Regions from separate parts of the Paraburkholderia sp. MM5477-R1 genome, predicted to be linked through region 3. Evidence: predicted binding sites of a transcription regulator. Region 3 holds the regulator's gene; each other region holds the start of a gene.
The links. Region 3 encodes HrcA, which represses chaperone genes, less so after heat shock. Its sites were predicted from a motif close to TTAGCACTCNNNNNNNNNGAGTGCTAA; they were not measured.
Positions count from the first base shown of each region.

Region 1: groES (co-chaperone GroES) is a predicted target of HrcA. The motif match lies at 3,885-3,911, and genes of this name have one in related genera.
Region 2: rpoH (RNA polymerase sigma factor RpoH) is a predicted target of HrcA. The motif match lies at 2,062-2,088, and genes of this name have one in related genera.

Region 1 is NZ_JBNDMC010000003.1:575,308-580,890, reverse strand. Features, by position in the region: gene OKW35_RS05975 (hypothetical protein) at 1-881, opposite strand, end outside; gene OKW35_RS05970 (hypothetical protein) at 965-1,588, opposite strand; gene OKW35_RS05965 (hypothetical protein) at 1,939-2,328, shown strand; gene OKW35_RS05960 (FkbM family methyltransferase) at 2,741-3,451, shown strand; gene groES (co-chaperone GroES) at 3,984-4,274, shown strand; gene groL (chaperonin GroEL) at 4,328-5,583, shown strand, end outside.
Region 2 is NZ_JBNDMC010000003.1:865,687-871,269, forward strand. Features, by position in the region: partial or broken gene OKW35_RS07265 (2-isopropylmalate synthase) at 1-612, shown strand, start outside; gene OKW35_RS07270 (nuclear transport factor 2 family protein) at 810-1,193, opposite strand; gene OKW35_RS07275 (acyloxyacyl hydrolase) at 1,235-1,795, opposite strand; gene rpoH (RNA polymerase sigma factor RpoH) at 2,150-3,085, shown strand; gene cydP (cytochrome oxidase putative small subunit CydP) at 3,495-3,755, shown strand; gene OKW35_RS07290 (cytochrome ubiquinol oxidase subunit I) at 3,745-5,337, shown strand; gene cydB (cytochrome d ubiquinol oxidase subunit II) at 5,372-5,583, shown strand, end outside.
Region 3 is NZ_JBNDMC010000003.1:685,771-691,353, reverse strand. Features, by position in the region: gene recN (DNA repair protein RecN) at 1-814, opposite strand, end outside; gene OKW35_RS06500 (NAD kinase) at 881-1,783, opposite strand; gene hrcA (heat-inducible transcriptional repressor HrcA) at 1,994-3,013, shown strand; gene hemH (ferrochelatase) at 3,195-4,265, shown strand; gene OKW35_RS06485 (RNA-binding S4 domain-containing protein) at 4,274-4,681, shown strand; gene OKW35_RS06480 (hypothetical protein) at 4,653-4,814, opposite strand; partial or broken gene grpE (nucleotide exchange factor GrpE) at 5,180-5,583, shown strand, end outside.

The DNA.
Region 1 (5,583 bases), 110 kb from region 3:
GGCGCGGTCGCCACGACGGGTGGAGCCGATCGCGCTACGGCAGGCGCGGTCGCAACGACGGGCGGTGACGATGGCGCGATGGTCGGTGCGGTCGCCACGATGGGCGGGCTCGATCGCGCTACGGCAGGCGCGGTCGCACCGACCGGTGGTGACGATGGCGCGACGGTCGGTGCGGTCGCCACGATGGGCGGGCTCGATCGCGCTACGGCAGGCGCGGTCGCAACGACCGGCGGTGACGATGGCGCAACGGTCGGTGCGGTCGCCACGACGGGCGGTGACGGTGGCGCGACGAGGGCCGCGTGCACGTTCGCCGGTTGCTGCCGCGCGACGACAACGGGACGCGGCCGTTGCGCGACGATCGACGCCGGCTTCGGCGCCGCGGCAACCGACGGCGCCGCATTCTGCGCAACGTTCTGTGCAGGGGCTTGGCCAGGGTTGTCCGGGCGCACCGTGCCGAAGACCGTGACCGGCGTGTCGACGCTCGCATCGTCGTCGTTGAGTAGAACGAAGCCGACGTACACGACGCCGAGCGTCGCGAGCGCGGCTGCGGCAAGCGCGAGCGGATGCCGCCGTCGACGCCCGCCCGGCTCGAACGTCGCTTCGTCGATCAGATCGTAGGGGCTCATCTTCGTTTGCGCGGAGCGTCGCGACGAACGGTCCGCGGGCAAGCTCGCGGCCGCTGGCAGCGGTTCGAGTTGCGTGCGCGATGCGCTCAGCGCCCGGGATCGCGCGGAGCGCTCGCCGGGCTTGTCGTCCGTATCGAACGAATCGATCGGCAGTGCGTGGCATGCGGGACACGGCGAAAAGCGGCCCGACAGCGGCACGCCGCAGTATGCGCAGTGATGGAAAAATGGCTGGTCGGAGGTCGTGTCGCGCGGCATGGCCGTGTCGCTCCACTGGCGCCGAAGGGCGGCGCCATCAAAAAGAATGAATGCAACGACGCCCGCAAGCGGCGTCGGCCGGACTACTGAACGACGTAACCGCGCGCCTGCATGCACGCGCCGTAGGCGGCCCAATAGCGGGTCATCGGTGGCTCGGGCGCGGGCAGCGGCGGCAGCTTTACGTTCGACGCCGCGTTGGCCTGCAGCGAAGCGGCCGCCCCATCCGACGCGCCGGGTGCCGCGGTCGCACTGGGGCCCGTTGCCGCTGCCGATGCGTTCGGCGGTGCATTCGCCGCCGCGGTGGCTGGCGCGCCTGGCGCGCTGGCGCCGGCCGCGGCTTCGTTCACCGGTTTCGCCGACGATGCACCGCCAGGCGCTTGCGCCTCAGCCAACGGCGCGCTCGCGGCTTCGGGCGCGCTCGCGCTCCACGGCAGCGGCGTGGCTGAGAAGGAACTAGGCGGAAGCGGCGGCTTCGACGGTACGCCGGTCGACGCACCTTTGGCCGCGGGCGGCTGACGCGGCGGAATCTGCGACTCGTGGGCCATGTTGACCCCGGTCACGCGGTTCGCCTCGGCGTAGCACATCGCGTTGTCGATGCTGCGCTCGTAAGGGCTCTGACTTCGGATCGGATAGGTGACAGGCCGCCACGCGAACGCGGCAGTGCTCGTCACCAACAGCGTCAGTACGGTATATGTTCTAAATGCCATCGCAGTCACTCCCGCAGCGATGTCTCGCCTTTTTGTGTTTGATTTCGTGTCGTGCTTTCGTTCTGTGCTCGTTGCGCGTCGTGTTCGAGCTCGTTCTCATGCCTGGCGCTCGTGCTTCTGTCGCGGCCTGCCGATAGGCCGTGGCGTTGCGGTGCTTGGCGCCACGGCTCCCCGGAACGGGCACGTCGCGAATGCCGCTTTAACGAGCGTAGCACCGCGGTTTGGCCACGCGATGCATCGGATAGCGCGCGAAAACGCCATCGTGCAGTGCAATCAGGACACAATCGGCGAGGCGGCGTTGAAGATCGGGACAATCCCTGGTCGCCACGAAGGATCGTCAGGAGTCGAAGATGAAAAACCTATCGTATCGCTATCGGCCGCTTTGCGCAGCGTTCTGTCTGTCGGTGCTGTCGCTCGCCGCGCCGCTCGCGAGCGGCGCGAGCGACGCCAACATGAGCGCGGAGACGGCGGGCGAGCGTGCAAGCTTCGCGCGGGCGTTTTGCGACGTGTCGCCCGAGCGGATCGACGCCTATAAGGAGCGGCTCCGAAAGGTCCTGACCGGTGCGACCGATTTCGATCAGCACTGGGACACGGGCTGGCACCGCGCCGACATCACCAATAGCCAGATGAACGCACTGCGCGAGCGAGATCCGAAGGAATTCGCGGCGCGCATCAAGGTCAATTGCGAACGGCTCAAGTGGATGGCGGGTAATGCGTTGCACCGGCCTGCGCAGAAGTGAAGTGAAACGAGCGCGCTGTCGGGCGACCGAAACTGGCGGATCGTGGCCTCATGCAGAAGGCTTTGCCGGACTGAATCTCGCGCGGCTGTAGTCGACGACACGCGAACCGACTGGAACCGGAAGCTTTTTGCATACTCGACGGTTTCGGCCAAAAATACACATTATTATGACTTTCGCTTAATGTTCGGCTAACCGTCGAGTAGTCTGCAGATGTAACGCTCAACGACCTTTCGAGCATGTAACTAATTCGCGAATATCGTTTGGTCCGTAATGCGGCACATTTGCGGCGGTAATGAGGCCTGCTATGTGAATATTAGCTAACGTAATGCCGGACCGACCTTCTGCTGGGCAAGCTTCCAGATCAAACGCTGTTTGACCTTTTGCCGTTATCGTTTCGAAGTGAGGAGCGGTTATGTTGAACCCGAAGATGTTCGGACACTTCCTTTGGCTCGTCCGCAAGACGTGGATAACACGCGGGCCGCGTTTGTACTACTCGCAGTTTGGAGAGGACGCGGTGTTGCGCGAGATAATCAGTCCCCGGTGCAATAAGGGTGTTTGTGTAGACGTTGGTGCATACCACCCTGTCAAGTTCTCGAACACACATGCGCTTTACAAGCGTGGTTGGCGCGGCATCAACATAGACATGGATCCAGTGAAAATTGAAACGTTTTCTCTTGCGCGGTCTGGTGATGTCAATGTATGTGCGGCCGTCTCGAACGAGAAACAGCTCAAGGAAGTCTATAATTTTTCAAATTATGGGTTGACTTCGACCATAGATCCCATAGTGGCTGCGGCCGAAGTCCAGAAGCCTATCTCCGTCCGGACCGTTGAAACTACCACATTGAACGACGTTCTCGAGCACACCCCGTACGCCGATCAGGAAATCGATCTGCTTTCCATCGACGTGGAAGGTCACGATTACGAAGTCTTGCGCTCGATTGATATCAGCAGGTATAAACCAAAGATCATTATTGTGGAGTCTACGCTGACTTCGATAAGGGAAGTAATAGATTCCGCCATATTTCGCTATCTGGAGGAGCGCAATTACCGACTGGTCAGTTGGACATATTTGTCGCTGATCTTCAGAGTGGAAAGATCTCAAATCTTTCGCACTCAGTTATAGCGTTGCGGTTCTGCACGTATCGTCCTTGCAGCTGCTATCGATTTCACAATCCCACTATCAACGGCCGCTGCAACGGTCCAGATATACCTGGACCGACTGGTGCCTCAGCCGCGAAGCACATTCATGAGCCCCCTCGACTTGCCTGAAGGCTGGCGATCGTAACGGCCCGCGCTTATGGGGGATTTCCCTGGGTTTGACGTTTCGAGCGGGCGCTCCGCTCCCAAGTCGCTGCCTCGTCATGGCTCGCCTCTTCTTTCACGAAGGGCCGAATCTCAACGTAACACGTCGGTAAATTATTGTTTTCTTAGAGAAAATGCCGAACGGCAGACGTTCCGCACGGGGCGGGGTTCAAGCGCGAGCGAATCACATTTGAGGATCAGTGAACTTCGACCGCGTTCCCCCTTCTTGAATTTGTCACTGCCCGTCCATATAATTAGCACTCGCTGCACGAGAGTGCTAACAACATCTCCGGTTGGCTCGGCCAGCCGGGTTTTTCTCAGCGTTCTTCAGTCTCAATCAGAGAGGAGTATGTATGAACCTTCGTCCTTTGCATGATCGCGTGATCGTCAAACGTCTGGATCAGGAAACCAAGACCGCGTCGGGCATCGTGATCCCCGAAGCCGCAGCGGAAAAGCCGGATCAAGGTGAAATCCTCGCAGTCGGCCCGGGCAAGCGCGACGACAAGGGCGCAGCCATTGCGCTCGACGTGAAGGTCGGCGACCGCGTCCTGTTCGGCAAGTACGCAGGCCAGACCGTCAAGGTCGACGGCAACGAACTGCTCGTGATGCGCGAAGAAGACATCATGGCCGTGGTGCAGAAGTAAGCGCAAGGTCGCTACTTCACCGGTTATATCCAAAGTATTCAAGGAGTTAGAAGATGGCAGCTAAAGACGTCGTATTCGGTGATTCCGCCCGTGCCAAGATGGTCGAAGGCGTGAATATTCTCGCCAACGCCGTGAAGGTCACGCTGGGTCCGAAGGGCCGCAACGTGGTTCTCGAGCGCAGCTTCGGCGGCCCGACGGTCACCAAGGACGGTGTGTCGGTCGCGAAAGAGATCGAACTGAAAGACAAGCTCCAGAACATGGGCGCGCAAATGGTCAAGGAAGTCGCTTCCAAGACCAGCGACAACGCAGGCGACGGCACGACGACCGCTACGGTTCTCGCGCAATCGATCGTCCGCGAAGGCATGAAGTACGTCGCATCGGGCATGAACCCGATGGACCTGAAGCGCGGTATCGACAAGGCCGTTACAGCCGCAATCGAAGAACTGCGCAAGATCAGCAAGCCGTGCACGACCAACAAGGAAATCGCCCAGGTTGGCGCGATCTCGGCGAACAGCGATTCGTCGATCGGCGAGCGCATCGCTGAAGCAATGGACAAGGTCGGCAAGGAAGGCGTGATCACCGTCGAAGACGGCAAGTCGCTGCAAGACGAGCTGGACGTCGTCGAAGGTATGCAATTCGACCGCGGCTACCTGTCGCCGTATTTCATCAACAACCCGGACAAGCAAGTCGCCGTGCTCGAGAACCCGTTCGTGCTGCTGCACGACAAGAAGGTGTCGAACATCCGTGACCTGCTGCCGGTGCTCGAGCAAGTCGCGAAGGCTGGCCGTCCGCTGCTGATCATCGCTGAAGACGTCGAAGGCGAAGCGCTCGCAACGCTGGTCGTCAACAACATCCGCGGCATCCTGAAGACCGTTGCCGTCAAGGCTCCGGGCTTCGGCGATCGTCGTAAGGCGATGCTGGAAGACATCGCGATCCTGACCGGCGGTCAGGTCATCGCTGAAGAAACCGGCCTCACGCTCGAGAAGGCAACGCTTGCTGAACTGGGCCAGGCGAAGCGCATCGAAGTGGGCAAGGAAAACACCACGATCATCGACGGCGCTGGCGAAGCAGCGAACATCGAAGCTCGCGTCAAGCAAGTGCGCACGCAGATCGAAGAAGCGACCTCGGACTACGACCGTGAAAAGCTGCAAGAACGCGTCGCCAAGCTGGCAGGCGGCGTTGCAGTGATCAAGGTCGGTGCTGCGACCGAAGTCGAAATGAAGGAAAAGAAGGCACGTGTCGAAGACGCACTGCACGCAACGCGCGCGGCTGTGGAAGAAGGCATCGTGGCGGGTGGCGGCGTCGCGCT
Region 2 (5,583 bases), 180 kb from region 3:
CATCTGTACAACGCGATCTGCCCGTCGTTTCGGCGCATCGTGTTCCAGCAGTCGAAGGATGAGATCAAGGCGCTCGCCGTCGAAGGCACGGGCCTCATCAAGGAACACGCGCAGGCGCGGCCGGGCACGCGCTGGACCTTCCAGTACTCGCCCGAGACCTTCAACACGACCGAGCTGCCATTCGCGCGCGAGGTGTGCGACGCGCTCGCGCAAACGTGGCGGCCTACGCGCGATCACAAGATGATCGTCAACCTGCCGGCAAGCGTCGAAGCGGCCACGCCGAACGTGTTCGCCGACCAGATCGAATGGATGCATCGCAATCTCGGTTACCGCGACAGCATCGTGCTGTCGGTGCATCCGCACAACGATCGCGGCACCGCCGTGGCCGCGGCGCAGCTCGCGCTGCTGGCGGGCGCGGATCGCATCGAAGGCTGTCTGTTCGGCAATGGCGAGCGCACCGGCAACGTCGATCTCGTCACAGTCGCGATGAATCTCGACGCGATGGGTATCGACAGCGGTCTGGATTTCTCGGATCTCGCGACGATCCGGCGCGTGGCGGAGCGCTGCACGCGGCTTCCGGTGGCGGCGCGGCATCCGTATGCGGGAGAGGTAGCGATGCGCGGCACGCGCGAGGCGCGCGACGCGGATGCCGATGTAGACGAGCACGGCGCAAACAGCCGCGACAAAGCTGGCGAATGCGCGACCGCGTGAATTCGCGTTGGGCCTCGAGCCTGCTGCAGCGGAGTGCACACCCACATTCCGCTGCCGCTGGAGACGCGCTCACGAGGCGCGCCCGCCCGATGAGAATCTCACTCGAGCGCGCAACGGGTCGCCTGCCACGCGATCAGTCGCCACTGCCCGTCTTCGTGCGTGTGAATCGCGGTATAGGCAATCGGAAACAGGAGCGCGCCGTTGTTCGCCTCCATCTCGATCAGCGCGCGGCCCGTGACGACGTAGGTCTCGCGCCCGGCCGGCAAGACATCCTGCGACTGCACCTCGATTTGCCGATAACGACGGCGCCCCGCGGTGATCCCGTCGATGAACTGCCGCTTCGTCTCGCGCTTGCCATTCGTATGGACGTAGCTCACGTTGTCCGCGAGCAGCGTGTCGAGCGACTGCCCATCGCCATCGACCATCGCGCGAAAACGCTCTCGCTCGAGCCCGCGAATCGCTTCGATCATCTTTGCCGCCATTGCAGAGCCCCTCGAACACCGCGAGCCGCAGGCGGCCACGGTCAGAAGTGATATTGCAAATATAGCTGGCTGAAATTTATACCAGGATTCGGCTCTTTGATACCGCCATTGGAGACATGCTGGAAGCGGTAGCCGGCGACATACTGCTCACGAGCGCCGAACTGCAACCCGACGCCCGCCATCTCGGCGAACTGGAACGAGGTGCCCAACGTGAAGTCGGAAGAAATGCGCGGGCTGGTCAGCAGCCGGACGCCGGCACCCACCTCGATGAATGGCCGCACCGAACCCGACGACCTGATGAAGCGGATTACCGGCGTCACGCCGATCTCGCCGATGTTGTCGTGAACGTTTCCTTCATTGGTGTGCCACCACGCGACATGCGCCTCGCCGAGCAGCGCGAAATGCCAGTCGCCGATCTCCCACCAGGACAGGTTTGGATCCCAGACCACGCCGAGATCGAGCGTCCTGACGTGATGGTCGCCGACGCCGGCGGCCACCTGCACGCCGAACTGCTCAGCTTGGGATGCGCCCGCCGCACCCAGCAGAACGGCAAACGTGCTTTTTAGAGTAAGCCCACGCACCACAAGATTCTGCCTGTTCATCCGCCCCCCATACTGCCGGGTATTAAGCGAGCGCCCCCTTTATTCCAAGCACGAATTCAAGAGCAAGTATTTCCCAGATAATGCCCCATGAACAGCAATTATTCTCTTAAAACGGGACGATATCAGTCAAACATGAGCCTGCAAGCGCTCCTGGCGGTACTTTGTACAGGTCCAACGCGCAAGGCAAATAGAGCGTATGATGGCTATCAGAAGTCAAAACTCAATAGGATTTTCGGGAACTCGGATGCCCCTGCGACCTCTAAGTATTAGCACTCGGTAGATCCGAGTGCTAACATCCATCGCTGGAGTCGTTTACTGAGTACGCTATTGTCTGATTCCAAAGGAGCTTCACACGTGAGCCATGCAATGACCCTTCCGAGTACTTTGAGCCCGTCGTCGGCTAAGGCCGCTCCGGCAGGTGCACTGGCGCTCTCGCATTCCTCGCTGCTGTCCGGTCACCTCGGCAACATCGACGCCTACATCCAGGCGGTCAACCGGATTCCGATGCTGACGCCGGCGGAGGAACGCCAGTTCGCCACCGAATTGCGCGAACACGACAATCTGGAGGCTGCGCGCCGCCTGGTGCTGTCGCACCTGCGACTCGTCGTGTCCATCGCGCGTAACTACCTCGGTTACGGGTTGCCGCACGCCGATCTGATCCAGGAAGGCAACATCGGCCTGATGAAAGCAGTCAAGCGCTTCGATCCCGAGCAAAACGTGCGCCTCGTGTCGTACGCGATGCACTGGATCAAGGCCGAGATCCACGAGTACATCCTGCGCAACTGGCGCATGGTGAAGGTCGCCACCACCAAGGCGCAGCGTAAGCTGTTCTTCAACCTGCGCAGCCACAAGCAGGGGCTTGGCGCGTTCACGCCGGACGAGATCGAAGGTCTCGCGAAGGAGCTGAACGTGAAGCGCGAAGAGGTCGCGGAGATGGAGACGCGTCTGTCGGGCGGCGATATCGCGCTCGAAGGTCAGGTCGAAGACGGCGAGGAGTCGTACGCGCCAATCGCCTATCTGGCCGACTCGCATAGTGAGCCGACTGCCGTGCTGGCTTCGCGTCAGCGCGACCGGCTGCAAAGCGACGGCATCGCAAGCGCGCTCGACGCGCTCGATCCGCGCAGCCGCCGCATCATCGAAGCGCGCTGGCTGAAGGTGGCCGACGATGGCTCGGGCGGCTCCACGTTGCACGAGCTGGCCGACGAGTTCGGTGTGTCGGCCGAACGTATCCGCCAGATCGAAGCCAGCGCGATGAAGAAGATGCGCGGCGCGCTGACCGAATACGCGTAAAGCGTCGAAGCCATGCGCGCGTCAATTGTGTCCCGCCCATGACATAGGTAAAAACGACACGCGTTAATCGGTCGCGCCATTTAGCGACCATCGCGCTCAAGCCCCGCCCTCGCAAGACGGCGGGGCTTTTTCATTCTTTTCGCCCTTTCTTGCGTCCCCGCGGCCGCGCATTCGCGTCGGCCTATCCGCAAGCCGGCCTGTCGAGGCCGGTAAGCGTTTCTTGACGTATCGCAAGTCCGGTAGCAATACTGCACAGACGCGGCAAGTTTCGCGACGTGTTGCCGCATGGCTAAACCTGAGCGCGCGAGGTTCACCTCCTACAATCGGCATGCATTCGCCAGACTGCCTGACGGCCAGGGCGGTCTGGATCCAGCCGGACTCACCGGCGTGAAGTCGTCTTCGACCGATCATGACCATAGCCCTGAATCGCAGCAGCACTGTCCGGTCGCGCTTGCGCGGCCGGTTCACCAGGTGGGTGCGCGGTCCAACGCTGGCGCGCGATATCGCCATCATCCTCGCCATCAAGTTCGTCCTACTGATGGCGCTCAAGTACACATTCTTCAATCATCCACAGGCGCAGCACATGATGCTGCCGCCTGAGCAGGTCGCGCAGGCGCTGCTGTCGGTGCCCGCCCCGCATCCGTCTCGAGGTGATCAACATGCCCGTTAGCGAAGTCGTAGAACTGTCGCGGTTCCAGTTCGCCATCACGGCGCTTTATCACTTTCTGTTCGTGCCGCTCACGCTCGGTCTCGCCTGGCTGCTCGTCATCATGGAATCGGTCTACGTGATGACCGGCAAGCAGATCTACAAGGACATGACGCAGTTCTGGGGCAAGCTGTTTGGCATCAACTTTGCAATGGGCGTCGCGACCGGCCTCACGCTCGAGTTTCAGTTCGGCACCAACTGGGCTTATTACTCGCATTACGTCGGCGACATTTTCGGCGTGCCGCTCGCCGTCGAAGGGCTGATGGCGTTCTTCCTCGAATCGACGTTCGTCGGTCTGTTCTTTTTCGGCTGGAACAGATTGTCAAAAATCCAGCATCTGATCGTCACGTTCTGTGTCGCGCTCGGTTCGAACCTGTCGGCGCTGTGGATTCTGATTGCCAACGGCTGGATGAACAATCCGGTCGGCGCGAAGTTCAACTATCAGACAATGCGCATGGAGCTCGACAGCATCGGCTCGGTGATCTTCAACCCGGTTGCACAGGTCAAGTTCGTGCACACGGTATCAGCTGGATACGTGACCGCGGCGATGTTCGTACTCGGCGTGTCGTCGTGGTATCTGTTGAAGCGCCGCGACACCGAGTTCGCGCTGCGCTCGTTCGCGATCGCCGCCGGCTTCGGCCTCGCGTCGGCGCTGTGCGTGATCGTGCTGGGCGACGAATCCGGCTATCGCACCGGTGAAGTCCAGCAGATCAAGCTCGCCGCGATCGAATCCGAATGGGAGACCGCGCCCGCGCCGGCACCGTTCACGATATTTGGCATCCCCAATCAGAAAGAGCAACGCACCGACTATGCGATCCGTGTGCCGTACGCGCTCGGCATTATCGCGACCCGCTCGCTCGACGAACCCGTGGTCGGCCTGCGCGACCTGATCGCCCAAAACGAAGGTCGCATCAAGGACGGCATGCTCGCCTATTCGGCGTTGCAGCGGTTAAAGGGCGGCGACTCCAGCGACGAGGCGCATGCGGAGTTCGACAAGTACAAGGACGATCTCGGCTACGCCCTGCTGCTCAAGCGGTTCACGCCGAACGTCATCGACGCGACGCCAGACCAGATCGCCGCGGCGGCACGAAGCACGGTTCCGCCGGTGTTGCCGCTGTTCTTCTCGTTCCGCACGATGGTCGGCCTTGGCCTGCTGTTCCTCGCCACCTTCGTGCTCGCCTTCTGGTTCTGCGCGCAGCGCACGTTGCTGCTCGAAAAGCGTCGCTGGTTTCTGCGCTGGGCGGTCATCGCGATTCCGCTGCCGTGGCTCGCCGCCGAGCTCGGCTGGATCGTCGCGGAAATGGGCCGCCAGCCGTGGAGCATCGCGGGCATTCTGCCGACCAACCTGGCCGCGTCGACGCTGACGCCGCGCGATCTGTATCTGAGCATCGGCGGCTTCGTTCTGTTCTACACGGGGCTGTTCGTCATCGAGATCATGCTGATGTTCAAGTACGCACGGCTCGGCCCTTCGTCGCTGCATACGGGCCGCTATCACCACGAGATCGGACAGCCGGTGACGCAGCCACTGTCGAACACGGCCGCATGACGCACCGCTGCACCGCCCCGGAGGAGAAACCCATATGGACTACGCAGTTCTCAGACTGATCTGGTGGGTGTTGATAGGTGTACTGCTGATCGTCTTCGCGCTCACCGACGGCTTCGACATGGGCGCAGCGATCCTGCTGCCGTTCATCGCCAACACTGACTCCGAGCGACGCATCGTCGTGAACACGGTCGGCGCGACGTGGGAAGGCAACCAGGTCTGGCTCGTGACCGCGGCCGCCGCGATGTT
Region 3 (5,583 bases):
CGGCGAGCACGTCGTTCAGCGCCGGATCGATCTCCGCGAGGTCGCGCACCTTCGACACGATCGAGCCGAGATGCGTGATCATCGCGTCGTCCGATTCGGACAGCGCGCCGAGCGCTCCCTGCACGCCGTCGATCAGATTCGCGGAATGCGACAGCCGCCGATGCTCGGTGTTGACTTCTTCCCATTCGCCCGGCTGTGGCGCGAGCTTGTCGAGTTCGGTGAGTTGCCACGCGAGTCGCTCGCGTTCGAGTTGCAGCTCGCGATCGCGCGTTTGCGCGTGCTCGACGACCTGCGCCTTGTCGCGCCACGTGCGCCACGCGCGCGTGACGGCGGCGGCCAGGTCGGACAGGCCCGCGTGCGTGTCGAACAGCTCGCGCTGCGCGTCCGGGCGAATCAGCAACTGGTGCGCGTGCTGGCCGTGAATATCGACGAGCATCTCGCCGACCTCGCGCAGCTGCGCGAGCGTGGCCGCCGTACCGTTGATGAACGCGCGCGAGCGGCCGTTCGCGTCGACCACCCGCCGCAGCATCACGGTGCCGCCGTGCTGGCCGTCGTCGGCCGCGCCGAGCGCCTGGGTGTCGAGCCATTGATCGACCTGTGCGTGCGTCTCGAACTCCGCGGTGATGTCGGCGCGGCTCTCGCCGGTGCGCACGACGCTCGCCTCGGCGCGCGCGCCTAGTGCCAGCGCGAGCGCGTCGATCAGGATCGATTTGCCGGCGCCGGTTTCGCCCGAGAAAACGGTAAAGCCGCTGTCGAATTCGAGGTCGAGCGCGGCGACGATGACGAAGTCGCGTATCGAGAGGTGGCGAAGCATGGAGGTCGTCGGGTGAGCTTGGGATTCGGGTGGCGGCCGCGGCGGCGTGCGAAATCAAAGTGCCGCTTACGGCCTCGGGTCTTCTTCGTGCGACGGGTACTCGTGCCAGTGCAGCTTCTTGCGTAACGTCGCATAGTAGCTGTAGCCGACCGGATGCAGCATCGGCACCGTGTGGCGCGAACGGCGCACCTCGATCGTGTCACCGAGCTCCAGCGACGTGAACGACTGCATGTCGAAATTGACGTTCACCTCGCGCCCGGAAACGATCTGGATGCTGACCTTCGATTCGTCCGGCAGCACGATCGGCCGGTTCGACAGCGCGTGCGGCGCGATCGGCACGAGCACGATGCCCTGTAGTTGCGGATGCAGGATCGGCCCCTGCGAGGACAGCGCGTACGCGGTCGAGCCGGTCGGCGTCGCGACGATCAGGCCGTCCGAGCGCTGGTTGTACATGAAGCGGCCGTCGACCGACACGCGCAACTCCGCCATGCCCGAGAAGCCGCTGCGGTTGACCACCACGTCGTTGAACGCGAGCGCGTGGTAGATCGGCGTGCCGTCGCGCACGATGCGCGCTTCGAGCAGCACGCGCTCCTCGCGCTCGAAATTGCCGGACAGCATCTGCGGCACGATCTCGCGCATGTCGGAGATCGGAATGTCCGTGATGAAGCCGAGCCGCCCGTGGTTGATGCCGATCAAGGGCGTGCGATACGGCGCAAGCTGGCGGCCGATGCCGAGCATCGTGCCGTCGCCGCCGAGCACCACGGCGACGTCGGCGCGCGCGCCGATCTCGGCGAGACGCAGCGCCGGATAGTCGGTCACGCCGATTTCGGCGGCGGTGTCTGCTTCGAACACGACTTCCAGGCCGAGCTTCGCGATGCAGGCGGCGAGCGCGGTCAGCGGCTCGCCGATGCCTGGCGTATTGCTGCGCCCGACGAGCGCGACGGTCTTGAACTGGCTGGTCACTTGCATGCCGGCATTACACCATAGGTAGGGCCTGAAAAGAACCGCAGACCAACCCGGTTGTGGGGCGGCGCACGCAGGGCGTCTGCGTATGTCGCGATTATCGTTAGAATGGTGAAGACCCGATGACATGCGAGCCCGCCGACGGCGGTGCATTCGCCGGGAGCGGGCGCCGCGGGCGCTCTCGGCTGCGACGCCAATGAGCTAAAATTTTTCGCCATGCTAGATCCTCGCGCACAAACCCTCCTCAAAACGCTGATTGAGCGCTACATCGCCGAAGGTCAGCCGGTCGGCTCGCGCACGCTGTCACGTTATTCGGGCCTCGAACTGAGTCCGGCCACGATCCGCAACGTGATGTCGGACCTCGAGGATCTGGGGCTCGTGATCAGTCCGCATACGTCGGCAGGGCGCATTCCGACGCCACGCGGCTACCGCCTGTTCGTCGACACGATGCTGACCGTCGAATCCGCCGCCGACGAGGAGGCGGTGACGCGCACCGTCAAGACCACGCTGCAGGTGGGCGAGCCGCAGAAGATCGTCGCCGCGGCGGCGAGCGTGCTGTCAAATCTGTCGCAGTTCGCCGGCGTCGTGCTCACGCCGCGTCGCAGCCACGTGTTCAAGCAGATCGAATTCATGCGCCTGTCCGACCAGCGCATTCTGCTGATCATCGTGACGCCCGAAGGCGACGTGCAAAACCGCATTCTCGCCACCCAGCGCGACTTTTCGCCTTCGCAGCTGGTGGAAGCCTCCAATTACATCAACGCGCACTTCGCGGGCCTCTCGTTCGACGAGGTGCGCCGCCGCCTGCGCGAGGAAATCGACGAGCTGCGTGGCGACATGACCTCGCTGATGCACGCGGCCGTCACCGCCAGCACCGACGAATCCGACACCGGCGAGACCGTGTTGATCTCGGGCGAGCGCAATCTGCTCGAAGTCGCCGATCTTTCGTCGGACATGGCGCGCCTGCGCAAGCTGTTCGATGTGTTCGACCAGAAGACCAGCCTCCTTCAGTTGCTCGACGTGTCGAGTCACGCGGCGGGCGTGCAAATATTCATTGGAGGCGAATCGAATCTGGTACCGATCGAGGAAATGAGCGTCGTCACCGCGCCGTACGAGGTGAACGGCAAGATCGTCGGCACGCTCGGTGTGATCGGACCGACCCGCATGGCCTACAGCCGCGTGATTCCGATCGTGGACATAACCGCGCGGCTGTTGTCCATGACGCTCAGCCAGCAGTAGTCCTCGGGCTCCGCGGAACTGGCGTCATCGCAGTCCGTGGCGATCATGATGCGCGAACGCGCGGTGTCTGCCAATCGTCCGAATGGCCAGGGGTCTCTGGCGGCGCCGGGCAGAACTCGCGCCGCTATAATGAATCTCCATTGAATCGACTCGCCGCAAAATGCGGTGATTTCTGCTACCTATGCGCTTCGACCTCGAGCGGCCTTCACAGAACGCCACGTCGCATCGCGTCGCCGTGTTGCTGATCAATCTCGGCACGCCCGACGCGCCGACGCCGCGCGCGGTGCGCCGCTACCTCGCGCAGTTCCTGTCCGATCCTCGCGTGGTCGAAATTCCGGCGCTGCTGTGGCAGCTCATTCTGCGTCTGCTGATTCTGCCGTTGCGCGGCCGCAGCTCTGCGAAGAAGTATGCGGCGGTGTGGATGCCCGAGGGCTCACCGCTGCGCGTCCACACCGAAAAGCAGGTCGAGGGCCTGCGCCATCTGCTGCAACTGAACGACTACACGGTGCTGGTCGACTACGCGATGCGCTACGGCACGCCCGGCATTCCGGCAATGCTGAACCAGCTGAAGCTCGCGGGCGCCGAGCGCGTGTTGCTGATGCCGATGTATCCGCAGTATTCGGCGTCGACCACCGCGACCGCGTTCGACGAAGCCTTTTCCGCGCTCAAGCGCATGCGCAACCAGCCGGAAGTCCGCACCGTGCGCCAGTACGCCGATCACCCGGCGTACATCGCGGCGCTCGCCGCACAGGTGCACCACTACTGGCATCTGCACGGCCGCCCCGATTTCGCGGCGGGCGACAAGCTCGTGCTCAGTTTCCACGGCGTGCCCAAGCGCACGCTCGACCTCGGCGACCCGTACCACGAGCAATGCCAGCAGACCGGCGCGCTGCTGATGCAGGCGCTCGATTTGACGTCGGTCGAATGCCGCATCACGTTCCAGTCGCGCTTCGGCAAGGCCGAATGGCTGCAGCCCTACACGGCGCCGACGTTGAAGGAGCTCGGCGCGGCAGGCGTGCGGCGTGCTGACGTGTTTTGCCCGGGTTTCACCGCCGACTGCCTCGAAACGATCGAGGAAATCGGCATGGAAGTGCGCGGCGAATTTCTGCAGGCGGGTGGCAAGGAGTTTCACCGGATCGCCTGTCTGAACGCGTCGCAGCCGTGGGTTGCCGCGCTTGGCGAGATCGTTGCGCAGCATCTGCAGGGCTGGCCCGTGCAGGCGGTGCCGGTGCCGCACACGACAGGAGCTTGAATACGCAGATGAACTACCGCATTTCAACCGAACCGGGCGCGAAACTGCGCATCGACAAATGGCTGTGGGCCGCGCGCTTCTTCAAGACGCGTTCGCTGGCCGCGGAGGCGGTCGACAAGGGGCGGGTGCGTATCGGCGGCGTCGCCGTGAAGCCGGCGAAGGACGTGCGTGTCGGCGATCTGGTCGAAATCGAGATCGAGCGCTACGTGTGGCAGGTGGAGGTGCTGGGCGTATGCGACGTACGCGGTCCGGCGAGCGTCGCGCAGACGCTTTATGTGGAAACCGCGCAGAGCAAGGCGAAGCGGCAGGTCGAGCAGGAACGGCGCAAGGTCTACCACGAGCCGGCCGCCGCGCTGCACGGCCGACCGACCAAACGCGACCGGCGCACTATCGACAGATTTTCAGGTGGGGATTGAGAAACTGCTCCACGGTGGCGTGTGCGCCGCCGTACTCGGTGGTGTGGTCGTTGACCGCACCGGACATGCAGATGGTCGTGGTGCCCGCGATCAGTACCAGTGCGACCACGCCGATTGCAAAGGTCAGTTTCACGGTACTCCCCTTGATGGGCTGAAACAGGCTATCGGAACGACTGTCAGGTGTCGGTAACGCTTACGTCAGATTAGGGTTAACGTGGCGTTGCTGCTCCATGACTGGAGAATAGGTCAGTTGCGGGCTGCACTCAATCTCTATCTGATTGCGCCACGGTGAGGCTTGTTACGGCGCATTTCGCCTGCACGTCGGTGGTGCGAAAAAACCCTCGACCCGCTTGAAACGGCTTTTTCAGGCCCCATCTGGGGTCCGGTCTGGCGGATCGGCGCGAAGACGCGTGTCGCGATTTTGCAAAGCATGAATCGTACTGTGTCGGAACGGCTTGCACCGCCTTTGGCTTTTACTTTTTAACGACTTTCAGCGACATGGAAAACACGCAAGAGAACCCGACGAGCCAGAATCCCACGCCCGCCGACGAAGCCGCGCGCCAGGCCGCCGAGGCGGCCGGGGCCGCTGCTCAACAGCCGGACACCGGCGCGCCCCGCGGAACCGGCCCAGGGTGCCGCCGAGCAGGCGCTGGCCGACGCTCAGGCGAAGATCGCCGAGTTGCAGGAAAGCTTCCTGCGCGCGAAGGCCGAAACCGAAAATGTACGCCGGCGCGCTCAGGAAGATGTCGCCAAGGCGCACAAGTTTGCGATCGAGAGCTTCGCCGAGCATCTGCTGCCGGTGGTCGACAGTCTCGAGGCGGCCGTCGCCCATTCGTCCGACGACTTGCAGAAGGTCCGCGAAGGCGTCGAGCTCACGCTGCGGCAGTTGAGCGGCGCGCTCG